Regions from separate parts of the Streptomyces sp. NPDC058758 genome, predicted to be linked through region 1. Evidence: riboswitches for the same ligand, from Rfam matches in the RefSeq annotation. Region 1 holds a riboswitch; each other region holds the start of a gene.
What was found. A riboswitch is a leader RNA that binds a small molecule or an ion and turns the genes downstream of it on or off. The one in region 1 is predicted to bind thiamine pyrophosphate.
Positions count from the first base shown of each region.

Region 1 (6,605 bases):
GTGATCGGCGGTGGCAACTTCTTCCGCGGCGCCGAGCTCCAGCAGCGCGGCATGGACCGGGCCCGCTCCGACTACATGGGCATGCTCGGCACCGTGATGAACTGCCTCGCCCTCCAGGACTTCCTGGAGAAGGAGGGCATCGACTCGCGCGTCCAGACCGCCATCACCATGGGCCAGGTCGCCGAGCCGTACATCCCGCTGCGGGCCGTGCGCCACCTGGAGAAGGGCCGCGTGGTCATCTTCGGCGCCGGCATGGGCATGCCCTACTTCTCCACGGACACCACCGCCGCCCAGCGCGCGCTGGAGATCGACGCCGAAGCCCTGCTCATGGGCAAGAACGGCGTGGACGGCGTCTACGACTCCGACCCGCGGACCAACCCCGGCGCGGTCAAGTTCGACGCCCTGGAGTACAGCGAGGTCATCACGCGTGACCTCAAGGTCGCCGACGCCACCGCCATCACCCTGTGCCGCGACAACAAGCTCCCGATCCTCGTCTTCGAACTGCTCGCCGAGGGCAATATCGCGCGCGCCGTCACGGGTGAGAAGATCGGCACGCTCGTGAGCGACCAGGGCACCCGGGCCTGAAGCCCGCTCTCAACCGACACAACGCGACGACACGCAGGAGCATGTGGTGATCGAAGAGACCCTCCTCGAGGCCGAGGAGAAGATGGAGAAGGCGGTCGTGGTCGCCAAGGAGGACTTCGCCGCGATCCGCACCGGCCGTGCGCACCCGGCGATGTTCAACAAGATCGTGGCCGACTACTACGGTGCCCTCACCCCCATCAACCAGCTGGCGTCGTTCTCGGTGCCGGAGCCGCGCATGGCCGTGGTGACCCCGTTCGACAAGAGCGCCCTGCGCAACATCGAGCAGGCCATCCGCGACTCGGACCTCGGCGTCAACCCGAGCAACGACGGCAACATCATCCGCGTGACCTTCCCGGAGCTGACCGAGGAGCGCCGCCGGGACTACATCAAGGTCGCCAAGGGCAAGGCCGAGGACTCCAAGATCTCGATCCGCTCCGTGCGGCGCAAGGCCAAGGAGACCATCGACAAGCTCGTCAAGGACGGCGAGGTCGGCGAGGACGAGGGCCGCCGCGCGGAGAAGGAGCTCGACGACACCACCGCGAAGTACGTCGCGCAGGTGGACGAGCTGCTGAAGCACAAGGAAGCCGAGCTCCTCGAGGTCTGATGAACGACTCATCCTGGGGGGCGCCGGCGGCCGGTTCAGGTCTCGGCGGACCCGACCAGGGGCCTGCCCCGGCGGGTCCCGCCCACGATCGGCACCAGGCGGCGCAGACTCGCCCCATGCCCATCGTGCCCGACGTACCCGCCGGCGGATTCCAGGACGGACACGGACGGGGGGCCGCTCACCCGAGCGGTCCCCTGTTCCGTGACGAGACCCCGCACGAGCACCCGCAGGAGCCCATGCCCAGCCCCGTCCCGCCTCCTCCGCCGCCCGCGGCCCCCGCGCCGCGGCAGAAGAAGAGCGCGGGCCGGGACCTGGGCGCGGCCATAGGGGTCGGCGTCGGTCTCGGGGCCGTGATCATCGCGTCGCTGTTCATCTGGAAGCCGGCGTTCGTCGGCGTGGTGGCGGTGGCCGTGGTCGTCGGCCTGTGGGAGCTGACCTCCCGGCTCCAGGAGCGCAAGGCGATCAGGGCGCCACTGGTGCCGCTCGCGGTCGGCGGGGCCGCGATGGTCGTCGCCGGATACGTGCGGGGCCCCGAGGGCGCCTGGGTCGCGATGGCCCTGACCGCGCTCGCGGTGCTCGTCTGGCGGATGACGGAACCCCCCGAGGGGTACCTGAAGGACGTCACGGCGGGCGTCTTCGCCGCGTTCTACGTGCCGTTCCTGGCGACCTTCGTGGCGATGCTGCTCACCGCCGACGACGGACCGTGGCGGGTGCTGACCTTCCTGCTGCTCACGGTGGTCAGCGACACCGGGGCGTACGCGGTGGGCTGGCGCTTCGGCAAGCACAAGCTGGCGCCGCGGATCAGCCCCGGCAAGACCCGCGAGGGCCTGCTCGGCGCGGTGGCCTTCGCGATGGCGGCCGGCGCGCTGTGCATGCAGTTCCTGATCGACGACGGCACCTGGTGGCAGGGCCTGCTCCTCGGCCTGGCGGTGGCGGCGAGCGCGACGCTCGGCGACCTCGGCGAGTCGATGATCAAGCGGGACCTCGGCATCAAGGACATGGGCACGCTCCTCCCCGGTCACGGCGGCATCATGGACCGGCTCGACTCGCTCCTGCCGACCGCGCCGGTGGTGTGGCTGCTGCTGGCGCTGTTCGTCGGCACGGGCTGACCGGGCCGGGCGGGGCCTGTTCGTCGGGGTCGGCTGCCCGGCCACGGCGCCACGCGGCGGAGCCGCACATCGACACAGCATGGACCGGCTCGACTCGCTCCTGCCGACCGCGCCGGTGGTGTGGCTGCTGCTGGCGCTGTTCGTCGGCACGGGCTGACCGGGCGGGGGCTGCCGCTCGCGCTCTTCGGCGGAGCGGGTTGACGGGCAGCGGGTACTCTGGAAGGGCTCGGGGCGTGTGTCCCGGGCCCTTTCGTCGTCCTCGCCACCGCGGGGACGGGTCCAGTGAGGTCGCTCCGGCACCGCAGTGCCGTGCCCCCGCCGTCGCGGGACGTTCCGACCTCGTGCCTGTTTGAGGAGAGACGCCGCCGTGGCTCGTCCGGCCCCCGGAGAACTCACTTTCGTCGCCCCGCGCGGAGCCAAGAAGCCGCCGCGGCACCTTGCCGACCTCTCGCCCGCCGAGCGGAAGGAGGCCGTCGCCGCGATCGGCGAGAAGCCCTTCCGCGCCAAGCAGCTGTCGACGCACTACTTCGCGCGCTACGCGCACGACCCCGCCGAGTGGACGGACATCCCGGCCGCCTCGCGGGAGAAGCTGGCCGGGGAACTGCTGCCCGACCTGATGTCGGTGGTGCGGCACATCTCCTGCGACGACGACACCACCCGCAAGACCCTGTGGCGGCTGCACGACGGCACGCTCGTCGAGTCCGTCCTGATGCGCTACCCGGACCGGGTGACGATGTGCATCTCCTCGCAGGCCGGCTGCGGCATGAACTGCCCGTTCTGCGCGACCGGCCAGGCCGGACTCGACCGGAACCTGTCGACCGCCGAGATCGTGCACCAGATCGTCGACGGCATGCGCGCGCTCCGCGACGGCGAGGTCCCCGGCGGGCCCGCGCGGCTGTCGAACATCGTCTTCATGGGCATGGGCGAGCCGCTCGCCAACTACAAGCGGGTCGTCGGCGCCATCCGCCGGCTCACCGACCCCGAGCCCGACGGCCTCGGCCTGTCGCAGCGCGGGATCACCGTCTCCACCGTCGGGCTCGTCCCGGCGATGCTGCGCTTCGCCGACGAGGGCTTCAAGTGCCGCCTCGCCGTCTCCCTGCACGCCCCCGACGACGAGCTGCGCGACACCCTGGTGCCGGTGAACACCCGCTGGAAGGTGCGGGAGGTGCTGGACGCCGCCTGGGAGTACGCGGAGAAGTCCGGTCGCCGGATCTCCATCGAGTACGCCCTCATCCGGGACATCAACGACCAGGCGTGGCGCGGCGACCTGCTCGGCAAGCTGCTCAAGGGCAAGCGCGTGCACGTCAACCTGATCCCGCTGAACCCGACGCCGGGCTCGAAGTGGACCGCCTCCCGCCCGGAGGACGAGAAGGCGTTCGTCGACGCGATCGCCCGGCACGGCGTGCCGGTGACCGTCCGCGACACCCGCGGCCAGGAGATCGACGGCGCCTGTGGACAGCTGGCGGCCTCCGAACGCTGACCTTGTACCCTGTGCTCGAACACACCTGCATATTCCGACAGGGGAGCGCCACAGCGCTGAGAGTGCGGTAACCGTAGACCGCAGACCCTCTGAACCTCGCCCAGGTCATTCTGGGTAGGAAGTTCGGTCGTAACTCGAGCTGTTGCGCCCTGCCCACCTCCGGGTGGGCGGGGCCGCGTCTCCTTCTGGTCCCACCCAGGAGGACAACACATGAACACCAGGAAGGCCGCCGCCGTCGCGCTGGCCGCGGCGCTCGGCGTCACCGGCCTCGCCGCCTGCTCCACGGAGGACGCCCGCGAGGCCGCGGGCAAGTCCGGCGAGCCCGCGCCGAAGACCGTGACCCTCGTGAGCCACGACTCCTTCAACGCCTCGAAGGAGGTGCTGGCGGAGTTCACGAAGCAGACCGGCTTCACCGTGAAGGTGCTGAAGGCCGGCGACGCGGGCGAGGCCGTCAACAAGGAGATCCTGACCAAGGGCTCCCCGCAGGGCGACGTCTTCTTCGGCGTCGACAACACCCTGCTCTCCCGCGCCGTCGACAACGGCATCTTCGTGACGTACGAGGCGAAGGGCCTGGACCGGGTCCCGGACGCCCTCAAGCTCGACAAGCGGGTCACCCCGATCGACACCGGCGACATCTGCGTCAACTACGACAAGAAGTACTTCGCGGACAGGAAGCTGGCGCCGCCGCAGACCTTCGACGACCTGGCGAAGCCCGAGTACAAGGACCTCCTCGTGGTGGAGAACCCCGAGCGGTCCTCCCCGGGCCTCGGCTTCCTCCTCGGCACCGTCGCGAAGTACGGCGACGCGGGCTGGCAGGAGTACTGGTCGAAGCTGAAGGCGAACGGCGTGAAGACCGTCGACAGCTGGGAGCTCGCCTACAACCAGGAGTTCTCCGGCTCGGCCGGCGGCAAGGAGGCCAAGGGCGACCGCCCGCTGGTCGTCTCCTACGCCTCCAGCCCGCCGGTCGAGGTGCTGTACGCCGAGCCGCAGCCGAAGGAGGCCCCCACCGGGGTGTCCACCGGCACCTGCTTCCGGCAGATCGAGTTCGCGGGCCTGCTGGACGGGGCGAAGAACCCCGAGGGCGGCAGGGCGCTGATCGACTTCCTGCTCTCGAAGACGTTCCAGGACGACATGCCGCTCCAGATGTTCGTGAACCCGGTGGCGAAGGACGCGACCCTGCCGGAGCTGTTCACGAAGCACGGCGTGGTCGTCGGGAAGCCGGAGACGATGGAGCCGGAGAGGATCGCCGAGAAGCGCGAGGCGTGGATCCAGCAGTGGTCGTCGCTCCTCAAGTGAGGCGCGACGTGAAGGGGAGCGCGGCGCGGCTGGGCCTGATGGCCCTGCCCGTCGCGTTCTTCGCGTTCTTCTTCGCCTGGCCCGTCGTGTCGATCGTCGAGCGCGGGCTGCGGCCCGACGGCGCCTGGGACCCCGGCGCGATCGGGAGGATGCTGGGCCGCTCCGACATCCTCGACGTGCTCGGCTTCACCGTCTGGCAGGCGGCCGCCTCCACCGGGCTCACGCTGCTGGTGGCGCTGCCGGGGGCGTACGTCTTCGCCCGCTTCGACTTCCCCGGCAAGGGGGCGCTGCGGGCGGTCGTGACCGTGCCGTTCGTGCTGCCCACGGTGCTGGTCGGCACCGCCTTCCTGGCCCTGGTGGGCCGGGGCGGCTTCACCGACGCGCTGTGGGGGCTGCGGCTCGACACCTCCGTGTGGGCGATCCTCCTCGCGCACGTCTTCTTCAACTACGCGGTCGTCGTCCGGACCGTCGGCGGGCTGTGGGCGCAGCTCGACCCGCGCCAGGAGGAGGCGGCCCGGGTGCTCGGCGCGTCCCGGTGGCGGGCGTGGCGGGCGGTGACGCTGCCCGCCCTGGTGCCCGCGGTGTCGGCGGCGGCGCTGATGGTCTTCCTGTTCACGTTCACGTCGTTCGGCGTCGTGCAGATCCTCGGCGGGGACGCGTACACGACGCTGGAGGCGGAGATCTACCGGCAGACGGCCCGGCTGCTCGACCTGCGGACGGCGGCCGTGCTGACGCTCGTGCAGTTCGCGGCGGTCGGCGCGATCCTCGCGGTGCACGCCCGGACGGTGCGGCGGCGCGAGACGGCGCTGCGGCTGGTCCCCCCGGAGCTGACCGCGCGCCGGCCGCGCGGCTTCGGCCAGTGGGCGCTGCTCGGCGGGGTGCTGGCCTCGGTGGCGGTGCTGATCCTGCTGCCGCTGGGCGTGCTCGTGGAGCGTTCCTTCGCCACGCCGGAGGGGTACGGGCTGCGCTACTACCGGGCGCTCGGCTCGCTCGACGAGGCCGGGACGTTCCTGGTGCCGCCGCTGGCGGCGGTCGGGAACTCGCTGCGGTACGCGGTCGCGGCCACGGCGATCGCGGTGGTCGTCGGCGGGCTCGCGGCGGCGGCGCTGACCCGGCGGGCCGGACGCCTGGTGCGGGGCTTCGACGCGCTGCTGATGCTGCCGCTCGGGGTCTCGGCGGTGACGGTCGGCTTCGGCTTCCTGATCACGCTGGACGAGCCGCCGTTCGACCTGCGGGCCAGCTGGATCCTCGTACCGCTCGCGCAGGCGCTGGTCGGCGTGCCCTTCGTCGTACGCACGATGCTGCCGGTGCTGCGGGCGGTGGACCAGCGGCTGCGGGAGGCGGCGGCGGTGCTCGGCGCGTCGCCGTGGCGGGCCTGGCGGGAGGTGGACCTGCCGCTGGTGCGGCGGGCGCTGCTGATCGCGGCCGGGTTCGCCTTCGCGGTGTCGCTGGGCGAGTTCGGCGCGACGGTCTTCATCGCCCGGCCCGACAACCCGACGCTGCCGGTGGCGGTGGCGCGGCTGCTGGGCCG
Region 1 covers NZ_JBHYPS010000011.1:101,376-107,980, reverse strand. Annotated here, with positions in the region: gene pyrH (UMP kinase) at 1-585, shown strand, start outside; gene frr (ribosome recycling factor) at 632-1,189, shown strand; gene ACFW6A_RS16290 (phosphatidate cytidylyltransferase) at 1,189-2,298, shown strand; gene rlmN (23S rRNA (adenine(2503)-C(2))-methyltransferase RlmN) at 2,666-3,778, shown strand; TPP riboswitch at 3,808-3,917, shown strand; gene ACFW6A_RS16280 (thiamine ABC transporter substrate-binding protein) at 3,989-5,074, shown strand; gene ACFW6A_RS16275 (iron ABC transporter permease) at 5,113-6,605, shown strand, end outside.

Region 2 (6,605 bases), on a different contig from region 1:
CGCGTCGACGCGGTAGCGGCCGTCGAGCAGCCGCCCGACGAGGGGGTCCTGAAGGGTCGTGTCCACGGCGTCGAGTCTACGAGCCGGGGCGGACGCGGCCCGCCCCCCGGGGCCGACCGCAGCACGCTTGTGACGTACCCCGCGCACCCCGGCCCCGGCGGGAGGGGGTCAGAACGCGGGGCGCTCCGGGTCGAGGCGGGCGCGGCCCTCCACGGGGGAGGACGCCTCCGCGAAGTGGCGGCGGGGGATGCGGCCCGCGCGGCGGGCCAGCCGCCCGGCCTCGACCGCGTGGCGCATCGCCGAGGCCATCAGGACCGGCTCCTGCGCGCGGGTCACCGCCGAGGCGAGCATCACCGCCGCGCACCCCAGCTCCATCGCGAGCGCCGCGTCCGAGGCGGTGCCCGCGCCGGCGTCGAGGATCACCGGGACGCCGGCCCGCTCCACGATCAGCTCGAAGTTGTGCGGGTTGCGGATGCCGAGGCCGGAGCCGATGGGGGAGCCGAGCGGCATGATCGCCGCGCAGCCGACGTCCTCCAGCTTCCGGGCCAGGACCGGGTCGTCGTTGGTGTAGGGCAGGACGGTGAAGCCGTCGTCCACCAGGGTCTCGGCGGCGTCGAGGAGCTCCACCCCGTCCGGGAGGAGGGTCCGCTCGTCCGCCACCACCTCCAGCTTGACCCAGTCGGTGCCCAGCGCCTCCCGGGCGAGCCGGGCGGTGAGGACGGCCTCGCCCGCCGTGTGGCAGCCCGCCGTGTTCGGCAGCACGCGGATGCCGAGCCGGTCCAGGACGGAGAGGACCGACCCCTGCACGGTCGGGTCGAGGCGGCGCATGGCGACGGTGGTCAGCTCGGTGCCGCTGGCCGCCAGGGAGCGCTCCAGGACGTCCAGGCTGGGGGCGCCGCCGGTGCCCATGATGAGCCGGGAGGAGAACTCCGTACCGCCGAGGACGAAGGCGTCGTCGGACATCGCGCTCAGCCCCCCTGCACCGCGGTCAGCACCTCGACCCGGTCGCCGTCGGCGAGCAGCGTCGCCGCCCACTCGCCGCGCGGCACCACCGTCTCGTTGACGGCGGCGGCGACCCCGGCGGGGGCGGCGGTGAGCTCGGCGACCAGGGAGGCCAGGGAGACGGGGGCGGCGAGCGCGCGCGGCTCGCCGTTCACGGACACGTTCATGCGGGCTGCTCCTGACGTACGGGCAGAGCGGTGGGGAAACGGCGGGGGGAGAAGGGGCGCGCCTCGTCGGGGAGGGCGCCGGTGGTCAGCGCCTCCGCCATGACGTCGCCGGTGACGGGGGTGAGGAGGATCCCGTTGCGGTAGTGGCCGGTGGCCAGGTGGAGACCGGGCAGGGCGCTCGGGCCGAGCAGCGGCGCGTTGTCGGGGGAGCCGGGGCGCAGCCCGGCCAGGGTCTCGGTGAGCGGCAGCTCGGTGAGGCCGGGTACCAGTTCGTGGGCGTCGCGCAGCAGCTCGTACACCCCGCCCGCGGTCACCGTGGTGTCCCAGCCCAGCTCCTCGCTGGTGGCGCCGACGACCAGCTCGCCGTTCTCGCGCGGCACCAGGTAGACGTGGCTGCCCCGGACCACGGCCCGGACGGTGCGGGAGAGGAAGGGGGCGTACGGGGCGGGGATCCGCAGCCGCAGGACCTGGCCCTTCACCGGGCGGACCGGCGGCAGGACCGCCGGGGGCACGCCCGCCAGCCGGCCGCTGAGACTGCCGGCGGCGAGGACGGTCTGCCCGGCGGACAGCTCGGTGCCGTCGCCGAGGACGACGCCGCGCGCCCGGTCGCCGGTCACCACGAGCCGCTCCGCGAGGGCCCGGTGGAAGACCACCCCGGCCCGCTCGCAGGCGGTGAGCAGCGCGGCGGCCAGCCGGCGCGGGTCGACCTGGTGGTCGCCGTCCACCCGGAGCCCGCCGCGCACCCCGGGCGCCAGCATGGGCTCCAGGCGGCGGCACTCGCGGCCGGACAGCCAGGTGGAGGCGAGCCCGCAGCGGGCCTGGAGGGCGTGCAGTTCGCGCAGGTGGGCGCGGTCGTCGGCGTCGAGCGCCACCGCGAGGGTGCCGCAGTCGCGGTAGCCGACATCGAGGCCGGCGGCCTCCTCCAGCTCGGCGACGAAGGCCGGGTAGCGCGCGGCGGAGGCGAGGTTGAGCCCGAGCAGGGTCTCCTCGCCGTAGTGCAGTTCGGTGACCGCGGCGAGCATGCCGGCCGCGGCGCGCGCGGCGCCGCCCCCCGGCCCGGGGTCGACGACCGCGACGGTCAGCCCGCGCAGGGCCGCCCGCCAGGCCGTGACCAGGCCGATGACGCCGCCGCCGACCACGAGGACGTCGGAGCTGGTGTCGGTGCTTTCGGAAGAACGCATGGGCGTTCCCGCCCCTCCCTTCGCCGGCATGACCCGGATCAGGTTCGTACGGTCGGAGGCCGGCCAGCCTCCCTCTCAGCCCGGTGCGTCCGGGCTCCCGCGAGTGGTGTGTGCCCGCCACCCTAGCCCCCGCCGGCGGAGCGCCGCAGGGGACCTCCCTTCCTGACGATTCGTCAGATGCGTAAGGTGGACGGGTGAGCGAGCAGAAGCAGACCCAGCGGCACGTCGTGATCGTCGGCGCGGGCATGGCGGGCGTCCAGACCGCCGTCGCCCTGCGCGAGCAGGGCTTCGAGGGCCCCGTCACCCTCATCGGCGCCGAACCCCACCAGCCCTACGACCGTCCCCCGCTCTCCAAGGCCGTCCTCCTCGGCAAGGCCGAGCACTCCGCCTTCGACGTCGACTTCGAGTCCCTCGGCGTCGACCTCCGCCTCGGCCTCGACGTCACGGGCCTGCGCCCCGCCGCACGCGAGCTCGTCACCGAGGAGGGGCGCTTCCCGTACGACGTCCTCGTCCTCGCCACCGGCGCCCACCCGCTCACCCTCCCCGGCACCGAGGGCGTCCCCGGCGTCCACCTGCTGCGCACCCTCGACGACGCCGTCCGCCTCGGCCCCGTCCTGGCCGGCGGCGGCCCCGTCGTCGTGGTCGGCGCCGGCTGGATCGGCGCCGAGTTCGCCACCGCCGCCCGCGAGGCCGGCTGCGCCGTCACCGTCGTCGAGGCCGCCGCCCTCCCGCTGGCCGGCGCCCTGCCCGACGAGGTCACCACCGCCATGGCCGGCTGGTACGCCGAGAGCGGCGCCGAACTCCTCACCCACGCGCGCGTGGAGACCGTCCGGCCCGGCACCGTCGTCCTCGCCGACGGCCGCGAACTGCCCGCCGGCGCCGTCGTCGTCGGCATCGGCGCCCGCCCCGCCACCGACTGGCTCGCCGGCTCCGGCATCGCCCTCGACCCGAGCGGCGCCGTCACCGCCGACGACCGGCTGCGCACCTCCCTGCCCGACGTGTACGCGGTCGGCGACTGCGCCTCCTTCCCCTCGGCCCGCTACGGCGAGCGGCTCCTCGTCCACCACTGGGACAACGCCCTCCAGGGCCCCCGCACGGTCGCCGCCGACATCACCGGCGCCGACGGCACCGCCCCGGAGCCGTACGACCCCGTCCCGTACTTCTGGTCCGAGCAGTTCGGCCGCTTCGTCCAGTACGCCGGCCACCACGCGGGCGCCGACGCGCTGGTGCGGCGCGGCGACGCGTCCGGCGCCTCCTGGTCGGTGCTCTGGCTGCGCGGCGGGGTGCCGGTCGCGCTGCTCGCCGTCGGCCGCCCCCGCGACCTCGCCCAGGGGCGCAGGCTCATCGAGGCCGGCACCCCCCTCGACCCCGAGCGCGCCGCCGACCCGTCCGTCCCGCTGAAGTCGGCGGCCCTGTAGCGCCGCTCCGCCCGTCCGGGGGCCGGCGGCGCCCCGTACGGAGGCGGGCGGGGCGGGCCCGACTACCGGCCGCCGGTCCCGGATGGCAGGCTTGTCCCGTGACCGAGATTGACGCAAACATCGATGCTCTCGTCCCCGCCTGGCTCTACCTCCCCGACATCGCGGAGATGCTCGGCGTCGAGGTGACGCGGGTGCGGCAGCTGGTGAAGGAGGGCCAGCTGATCGCCGTGCGCCGCGGCGAGAACAACGCCCTCCAGGTACCCGCCGCCTTCATCCAGGACGACAAGGTCGTCAAGGGCCTCGCCGGCACCCTGACGCTCCTGCGGGACGACGGCTTCTCCGACGAGGAGATGCTGGAGTGGCTCTTCACCGCGGACCCGACCCTGCCCGGCACCCCCGCGCAGGCCCTCGGCGAGAATCGCGGCACGGAGGTGAAGCGCCGGGCGCAGGCGCTCGCCCTCTGAACCACCGGACCACCACCGCCGGTGCCGCGGCCCCGCGCCGCGGCACCGGCGCCACCCGACGGGGGGAACCCACCATGCCCACGCCTCGCGAGCGGCTCGCCGACGCCCGGCTCTACCTGTGCACCGACGCCCGGAAGCGCCAGGGCGACCTGCCCGCCTTCCTCGACGCCGTGCTCTCCTCCGGCGTGGACGTCGTGCAGCTCCGCGACAAGGGCATGGAGGCCGGCGAGGAGCTGGAGCACCTCGCCGTCCTCGCCGACGCCTGCCGCCGCCACGGCAAGCTCCTCGCCGTGAACGACCGGGCCGACGTCGCCCACGCCATCGGCTCCGACGTCCTCCACCTCGGCCAGGGCGACCTGCCCGTCCCCGCCGCCCGCGCGATCCTCGGCGACGAGGTGCTGATCGGCCGCTCCTGCCACGCCGAGGCCGAGGTGGCCGCGGCCGCCGCCGAGCCCGGCGTCGACTACTTCTGCACCGGCCCCTGCTGGCCCACCCCCACCAAGCCCGGCCGGTACGCCCCCGGCCTCGGCCTGGTGCGGTACGCGGCGGGCCTCGCCCAGGACCGCCCCTGGTTCGCCATCGGCGGCATCGACGAGACCAACCTGGACGAGGTGCTGGACGCCGGCGCCCGCCGCGTCGTCGTGGTCCGCGCGCTCACCGAGGCCGACGACCCGGCCGCGGCCGCCGCCTCTCTCGCCAAGCGCGTCCGGGAGCGGGCCGGAGCCTGACCGGCCAGGGGTCCGACCGGCCCGGAGGGGCCTGTTCCGTCTCGTACCGGTGTCCGAAAAGGTGTCCAGTACTCGGACGCGGTTTCCGCGCTTCCCTGGACCCCGTCTAACCTGCCGGTATGGCCCTTGGAACCGCTTCCGTCCGTACGGACCGCGCCCGCACGGTGCGCGAGATCCTCGCCTCCGGGACGTCGTACTCCTTCGAGTTCTACGCCCCCCGGACGGCCAAGGGCGAGCAGGTCCTCTGGAACGCCATGCGCCGCGTCGAGGCCGTCGGCCCCAGCTTCGTCTCCGTGACCTACGGCGCCGGCGGCTCCACCCGCGGCGGCACCGTCAAGGCCACCCAGAAGATCGCCTCGGACACCACCCTCACCCCGGTCGCCCACCTCACCGCCGTGGACCACTCGGTCGCCGAGCTGCGCAACGTCCTCGGCCAGTACGCCGACGCCGGCATCCGCAACATGCTCGCGCTGCGCGGCGACCCGCCCGGCGACCCGCTGGGCGACTGGGTCGAGCACCCCGAGGGCGTCCGCTACGCCGCCGACCTGGTCCGTCTCATCAAGGAGTCCGGCGACTTCTGCGTGGGCGTCGCCGCCTTCCCCGAGATGCACCCCCGGTCCGCGGACTGGGACACCGACATCCGGCACTTCGTCGACAAGTGCCGGGCGGGCGCCGACTACGCGGTGACCCAGATGTTCTTCGACCCGGAGAACTACCTGCGGCTCCGCGACAGCGTCGAGAAGGCCGGCTGCGAGACCCCGATCATCCCCGAGGTCATGCCCGTCGTGAACGTGAAGACCCTCGACCGGCTGCCCCAGCTCAGCAACGCCGCCTTCCCCGCGGACGTGAAAGAACGCATCCTCGCGGTCAAGGACGATCCCGCCGCTGTACGCTCCATCGGTATCGAGTTCGCGACGGAGTTCTGCGCGCGCCTGCTGGCCGAGGGTGTCCCCGGACTGCACTTCATCACGCTCAACAGCTCCACCGCGACGCTCGAGATCTACGAGAATCTCGGACTGCACCAGCAGTCCTGACCGGTCGTACCCGCCCCGACCCGCGGCGGTGGCCGTAGAGAGGGGCTGCGGGGCATGGGGTGGACGGTCCTCTACATCGCGTTCGGCCTGGTGGCGCTCTGGCTGCTGGGCGAAGTGCTCCTCCAGTACAAGGCGCGGCTGCGCTGGCGGATCCTCGCCTTCTGCGGCTTCCTCGGCGTGGTCGCCGGCGTGCTGCTGCCCTCGGTGGCGGTCATCATCGCGGGTGCCGTCGCCTTCGCCGCCGGCCAGACCTTCGTGACCCTCTCCTTCCGCCGCGGCTTCTCCACCGGCTGGGCGATCGGCGGCAGCCCCGGCGCCAGCCGCCGCCGCAGGGCGGGCGCGGCCCCCGAGGCCGGCCCCACCCTGGAGGTCTCCGGCCTCGCCTACGAGGACGCCGACGCGGCCCACGCCCCCGGCCCCGATGCCGAGGAGCTGCGCGCCGGCGCCGAACCGGCCTCCGTCTACGAGCCGCAGCCCCTGCCCGAGGACACCGGAAGCTACGGCGTCTACGGCGGGCAGCACGACCAGGCCCCGCAGCCCGCCGCGTACGGCGGCTACGACACGGGCGCCCACGACACCGGCGGCTACGACACCACCGGCTACGGCACCGG
Region 2 covers NZ_JBHYPS010000001.1:317,776-324,380, reverse strand. Annotated here, with positions in the region: gene pknB (Stk1 family PASTA domain-containing Ser/Thr kinase) at 1-66, opposite strand, end outside; gene ACFW6A_RS01485 (thiazole synthase) at 169-963, opposite strand; gene thiS (sulfur carrier protein ThiS) at 969-1,169, opposite strand; gene thiO (glycine oxidase ThiO) at 1,166-2,350, opposite strand; TPP riboswitch at 2,348-2,461, opposite strand; gene ACFW6A_RS01470 (FAD-dependent oxidoreductase) at 2,545-3,768, shown strand; gene ACFW6A_RS01465 (Rv2175c family DNA-binding protein) at 3,867-4,232, shown strand; gene thiE (thiamine phosphate synthase) at 4,307-4,960, shown strand; gene metF (methylenetetrahydrofolate reductase [NAD(P)H]) at 5,080-5,994, shown strand; gene ACFW6A_RS01450 (hypothetical protein) at 6,049-6,605, shown strand, end outside.
Region 2: linked by a shared signal. The riboswitch ahead of thiO (glycine oxidase ThiO) and the one ahead of ACFW6A_RS16280 (thiamine ABC transporter substrate-binding protein) in region 1 are both predicted to bind thiamine pyrophosphate.

Region 3 (6,605 bases), on a different contig from region 1:
TCACTCCGTACACGGTGCGTAACCGGCGGATGCTTTTGGATCGTTTGGGCGGTTTGGGGCGAATGGAGCCCCTGGTGGAGCGTCAGGAATATGCGCTCGGCACGGTCTGTGCGGCGATCCCCATTACAGCGGGTTCCACTGCCGCCACTCTGGCCATTTCCCTCCCCCTTCACCAGGAAGAACGGTTGCTCCCAGCAGTCGAGCGGCTACGCAAAGAGATCGGAAGTCTCTTCAGTTCGCTCGCCTTCTCTATCAGTATCTGAAAAATCACTCCTTGTGATCCGCTAGCGCGTACAGCACGATTGCGTCAAGAGGGCCACGGGGGATCATTCCTGGCCGTTTCGGTCACAGCTTTCAGCAGCTGTGTTTACACAACTGCTCCATCTACTGCGGGGTACATGATGCGAGAGTCGGTTCAGGCCGAGGTCCTGATGAGCTTCCTCGTCTCCGAGGAGCTCTCCTTCAAGATCCCGGTAGAACTGCGATACGAGACCCGGGATCCCTACGCGGTGCGGATGACCTTCCACCTCCCCGGAGACGCGCCCGTGACCTGGGCGTTCGGTCGAGAGCTGCTGCTCGACGGGATCAACCGCCCGAGCGGCGACGGCGACGTCCACATCGCCCCGACCGACCCCGAGGGCCTGTCGGACGTCTCCATCCGTCTCCAGGTGGGCGGCGACCGCGCCCTCTTCCGCGCCAGCGCCCCGCCGCTCGTCGCCTTCCTCGACCGCACGGACAAGCTCGTCCCGCTCGGTCAGGAGCAGACACTGGGCGACTTCGAGGACAGCCTGGAGGCCGCGCTCGGCCGGATCCTCGCCGAGGAGAGCGCCGGACCCGCCTGACCGCGCACGCTCCGTCCGGCTGACGCCGGCGCCCGCCCCGTACGCCCGACCCGAACCGCCCCGCTCGCGCACGGCCGTCGTCCGGCCCCGCCCGCGTACGGCTGCCGTCAGGCCCCGCTCGCGCACGGCCGCCGAACCGCCCCGCCCGCGTACGGCCGCGGAACGGCCCGCCCGGGTGTCGCCGCCGACAGGGACCGCGTCCCGTACGGCCGCCGCGCGCCCGTCACTTCGCGCGGCGCCGCCGCCCGCCGCGGCCCGCCGTCCGGACGCCGGTCTCCTCGGACGGGCGGTCGGCGGACACCACCAGTGCCGCGAGCGCCGTCGTGACCGGCACCGAGGCCACCAGGCCGATCGAGCCGACCAGGGTCCGGACGATCTCCTCCGCCACCAGCTCGCTGTTGGCCACCGTCCCCATGCTGCTCTGCGCGATGGTGAAGAGCAGGAGCAGCGGAAGCGCGGCACCGGCGTAGGCCAGGACCAGCGTGTTGACCACCGAGGCGATGTGGTCGCGGCCGATCCGGATGCCGGCCCGGTAGAGCGCGCGCGGCCCCATGCCCGGGTCGGCCTGGTGGAGTTCCCAGACCGCCGAGGTCTGGGTCACGGTGACGTCGTCGAGGACACCGAGCGAACCGATGATCACACCGGCCAGCAGCAGGCCGGACATGTCGATCTCCGGGTAGAGGCCGTGGATCAGCCCGGTGTAGTCGTCGGTGTTGCCGCTGAGCGAGGCCCAGCCGATGAAGAAGGAACCGAGCAGGCCGATCAGCAGCAGCGAGATCAGCGTGCCGAGGACGGCGACCGAGGTGCGCGCGGAGAGGCCGTGACACATGTAGAGCGCGAGCAGCATGATCGCGCTCGACCCGACCACGGCCACGACCAGCGGGTTCGAACCCTCCAGGATCGCGGGCAGGATGAAGAGCGTGAGCACCAGGAAGCTCGCCGCGAGCGCGATCAGCGCCATCACGCCCCGCAGCCGTCCGACGAGCACGACCGCGAGCGCGAAGATGCCGGCGAGGACCGCCATCGGCACCTTGCGGTTCACGTCCGTCACCGAGTACTGCAGGTCCTTCGGTGCGTCGGGGGCGTAGGCGACCACCACGCCCTGGCCCTCGTCCAGTTGGCGAGGCGCGTCCGGCTGGACGATCTCGGTGAACCGCCGCCCCTGGTCCGGGCCGCTGGTGACCTCGATCGTCGCCTTCTCGCACTGCCCCTGCTGGCCGTTGACCGCCTCGCGGCCCTGCGGGGTCGAGGTGTCGCCGGTGGGCGGCACCTGCGCGGCGTTCACGTCCTTGCAGTCCACCTGCTCGACCGCCACGACCTTGCCCTGCTCGGTCTGCCGGTCGAAGCCGACGCCGGTCCGCTCGTGCGCCGGCGTGCCGCCGGGCCAGAGCACCACGAGGCCGACGACCACGGCGGTGGCGAAGGGGATGAGGACGGCCGCGATGACTCTTCGCAGATGGCGGGAGACGGGTGCGGCGGGCCCGTGGCTGTGGCTGTGGCTGTGCCCGTGCCTGGAACCGTGCCCCGGGTCGTGGCCGTGACCAGCGCCGTGAGCAGCGCCGTTGCCGGAGCCGTGCCCGTGCCCGTGCCCGTGCTCGTGGCCGTGCGGATCGGGGGTCTGCTGCGAGGAAGTCACCGCCCGATCATCGCAAGAACGGCGGGGGCCCACTGTTCAGCACGCCAGGGAGGGCGCTAGCCTCGTGACACCTTTGCACACGCGGGAGCTCGGAGCACCGGGCTGAGAGGGCGCTGATCACCGTACGCGCGTACTGACTGACGTACGTACGGGAGGAGGCTGCGCCGACCGCCGAACCTGTTACCGGGTAATGCCGGCGTAGGGAGATTCGGTCTCATGACCATTCAGGACGCACGCACGCCTGCCTCCGACCAGAAGGACCCGAACGGCGCGCGCACGCCGGGCTGGCACAAGGGGTACGTCGAGGGCTCCCGCCCCGACCTCCGGGTGCCGGTCCGCCAGGTGCACCTCACCAACGGCAAGGACGTGACGCTGTACGACACGTCCGGTCCGTACACCGACCCCGCGGTCGACACCGACGTCCGCCGGGGCCTGCTCCCGCTCCGCGAGAACTGGATCATCGCGCGCGGCGACACCGAGGAGTACGCGGGCCGGCCGGTCCGCCCCGAGGACGACGGCATCAAGCACACCTCGCCGCGCGGCGGCGGGCTGAAGAACCTCGACGCGGTCTTCCCCGGCCGCCCGCGGCTGCCCCGTCGCGGCCGCGCCGGGCAGGCCGTGACCCAGCTCGCGTACGCCCGCCGCGGGGAGGTCACCCCGGAGATGGAGTACGTGGCGATCCGGGAGAACGTCTCCCCCGAGGTCGTCCGCGAGGAGATCGCGGCGGGTCGCGCGGTGCTGCCCGCCAACGTCAACCACCCCGAGATCGAGCCGATGATCATCGGCAAGCGGTTCCTGGTGAAGGTCAACGCCAACATCGGCAACTCCGCCGTCACCTCCTCCATCGAGGAGGAGGTGGAGAAGATGACCTGGGCGACCCGCTGGGGCGCCGACACGGTCATGGACCTGTCCACCGGCCGCAACATCCACACCACCCGCGAGTGGGTGCTGCGCAACTCCCCGGTGCCGATCGGCACCGTGCCGCTCTACCAGGCCCTGGAGAAGGTCGACGGCAAGGCCGAGGAGCTGACCTGGGAGATCTACAAGGACACGGTCATCGAGCAGGCCGAGCAGGGCGTGGACTACATGACCGTGCACGCCGGCGTGCTCCTGCCGTACGTGCCGCTCACCGCGCGCCGCAAGACCGGCATCGTCTCGCGCGGCGGCTCGATCATGGCGGCCTGGTGCCTCGCGCACCACAAGGAGAACTTCCTCTACACGCACTTCGAGGAGCTCTGCGAGATCCTCGCCGCGTACGACGTCACCTACTCGCTCGGCGACGGACTGCGGCCCGGCTCGATCGCCGACGCCAACGACGACGCCCAGTTCGCGGAGCTGCGCACGCTCGGCGAGCTGAACACGATCGCCAAGCGGCACAACGTGCAGACGATGATCGAGGGCCCGGGCCACGTCCCGATGCACAAGATCAAGGAGAACATCGACCTCCAGCAGGAGATCTGCGAGGAGGCGCCGTTCTACACCCTCGGCCCGTTGACCACGGACGTCGCGCCCGCGTACGACCACATCACCTCCGGCATCGGCGCGGCGATGATCGCCTGGTGGGGCACGGCGATGCTCTGCTACGTCACGCCCAAGGAGCACCTGGGTCTGCCGAACCGCGACGACGTGAAGACCGGCGTCATCACGTACAAGATCGCGGCGCACGCGGCGGACCTCGCCAAGGGCCACCCGGGCGCCCAGGAGTGGGACGACGCGCTCTCCGACGCGCGCTTCGAGTTCCGCTGGGAGGACCAGTTCAACCTGGCCCTCGACCCGGACACCGCCCGCGAGTTCCACGACGAGACGCTGCCGGCGGAGCCCGCGAAGACGGCTCACTTCTGCTCGATGTGCGGCCCGAAGTTCTGCTCGATGAAGATCTCCCAGGACATCCGCCGCGAGCACGGCGGTGACCTGAAGAAGGAGGAGATCGAGGCCGGCATGGCCGAGAAGTCGGCGGAGTTCGCGGCCTCCGGCAACCGGGTCTACCTGCCGCTGGCCGAGTAGCCGCCGGTCGTACGGGACGTGCCCCGGCCCGCGGTCCACGGGGGGATCGCGGGCCGGGGTGTCTCCGGGGCGTGCCCGGGACGTCTCCGGGGCCGTGCCCGGGGCGGGTCGGGGCCGGGTCGGGGTGGGTCAGACGGGCGGGGGCGGGGGGCCGGGGTCGGTGGTGGCGGTGAGAGCGGCCTGGAGGAAGGGGATGACACCGCGTTCCAGGAGGGCTTCACGCCAGTCGGCGCGGGCCCGGGTGAGTTCGTCGTCGGGGGCACCGGACTCGGCGGGGCTGTTGCGGAGGGCCGTCAGGAGGAGGCCGGCGCCGGCGCAGAGCAGTCCGGCGGCGGCGAGGGCGCCGAACATCAGGCCCGCGGTGAGCAGGGTGGCGCCGAGGGCGGCGTCCGGGGCGAACAGGTGGACCGCGGCGCCGACCAGGAGGAAGATCGCGGCCGCCGTGCCGGCGAGCACCGGGACGAGGACGGTGAGGACCGCGACGGCGCCCGGTGACTCGTCTGGGTCGGGGGTCCGGGGGCGGTTGGAGGCGGCGCGGTGCTCTTCGCGCACCTTGGTGAAGTGCTCGTACTCGCTCGCCGCCGCCGCGGTGATCAGCGCCGTCGCGTTCAGTGCCATCACGCGGAGCTGGGCGGCCGTCAGCCGCGTGCCCGCACCGGCGAGTTCCGGCCGTTCCGGTGCGGTGCGCAGTGCGTCGTCGAGGAGCCGCTCGTACTCGGCGCGGTCCTCGGTCAGCAGGTGCGGAGCCACGTTCATGTGCATCCCCCGATGCTCGATGGGCCGGGACCGGCCGTGGAGAACGGCGGTCCGGGCGGAAGCGGAGGAGAGCCTGCCTAGCTGGGGAGAACGATGGTAGGGCCGTGACCGTGCGCGCTGACAGGGGGTTTCCGGAATTCGCCTGCCCCGGATGCGCAGGGTGAGAGTCAGTCCGCCAGCGGGAGTTGGACCACCAGCAGCTTTCCGGCCATGGTGACCCCGCCGTCCATGGCGATGGCGAGCCCGTCGGCGTAGACGTGCGGACCGTCGACGGCCGGGCGGGAGTCCTCCTCGCCGTCCTCCGTGCCCACCTGGCCGAGGAGGTACGGGATCGGGCTGTGGCCGTGGACGATCCGGGAGCCTCCGTAGGTGCCGAGCAGCTCCTGGACGGCCTGGGGTCCGCCCTCGTCGCGGAAGGCGAAGCGCTTGGTGAACTTCCGGAAGAGGTCCCAGACCTCGTCGGCGTCGTTGCGCCGGATGATCTCGTGGACCGTCTCGTTGACGTCCTCGATGGTCTGGCCGTAGTCGAGGTACGCGGTGGTGTCCGAGTGCAGCAGCAGGTGGCCGTCCTCGTGGACGACGGCGTCGAGCCGGGACATCCACTGGAGGTGGACGTCCTGGAGGCGGTCCATGTCGTGCTTCTGCCCGCCGTTGAGCAGCCAGGCGGCCTGGAAGGTGGCGGTGCCGGCCCCGGAGTTGACCGGGGTGTCGCCGAAGCGCTTGGCGCCGATGAGGAGCAGCTCGTGGTTGCCCATGAGGGCCTTGCAGTAGCCGCCGGCGGCGGCGGCCTCGGCGGAGAGCCGCATGACGAGGTCGATGACGCCGATGCCGTCGGGGCCGCGGTCCGTGAAGTCGCCCAGGAACCACAGGCGGGCGTTGCCCGCGGCCCAGCCGCCGTTCTCGTCGACGAGGCCCTGGGCGCGCAGGGCGGCGACGAGTTCGTCGAGGTAGCCGTGGACGTCGCCGACGACGTAGAGCGGGCCGGGGCCGTCGCCGGTGGGGACGGGAGCGGGCGCGGCGGCCGCGGCGACGGGGACCTGGAGGGTGTCGCCGCGCTGGATGACCGGGAGGTCGCGCTCGGTCGGGGTGTAGCCGTCAGGGAAGTCACCGGGGTAGCCGTCGCCGGGGTGGGGCGCGGCGGCGTGTGCGGCGGGGGCGTGTGCGGCGGCGTGCCCGGTGGTGCCGTGGCCGGTGGGGGCGGGTGCGGCGGCGGGGTGGCCGGTGGGGTGCCCGGGGGTGGTGTGCCCAGTGGGGCCGTGGTCGGTGGCGCGCGTGGTGGCGTGCCCGGTGGCCAGGGGGGCTCCGGGAGCGGCCGGTTCGCGGTACGCGGCGGGTTCGGGGCGTGCCGGCGGCTCGGAGTACGCGGC
Region 3 covers NZ_JBHYPS010000002.1:196,540-203,144, reverse strand. Annotated here, with positions in the region: gene ACFW6A_RS03770 (helix-turn-helix domain-containing protein) at 1-263, shown strand, start outside; gene ACFW6A_RS03765 (SsgA family sporulation/cell division regulator) at 402-842, shown strand; gene ACFW6A_RS03760 (YibE/F family protein) at 1,066-2,478, opposite strand; TPP riboswitch at 2,550-2,700, shown strand; gene thiC (phosphomethylpyrimidine synthase ThiC) at 2,695-4,482, shown strand; gene ACFW6A_RS03750 (hypothetical protein) at 4,612-5,244, opposite strand; gene ACFW6A_RS03745 (metallophosphoesterase) at 5,406-6,605, opposite strand, start outside.
Region 3: linked by a shared signal. The riboswitch ahead of thiC (phosphomethylpyrimidine synthase ThiC) and the one ahead of ACFW6A_RS16280 (thiamine ABC transporter substrate-binding protein) in region 1 are both predicted to bind thiamine pyrophosphate.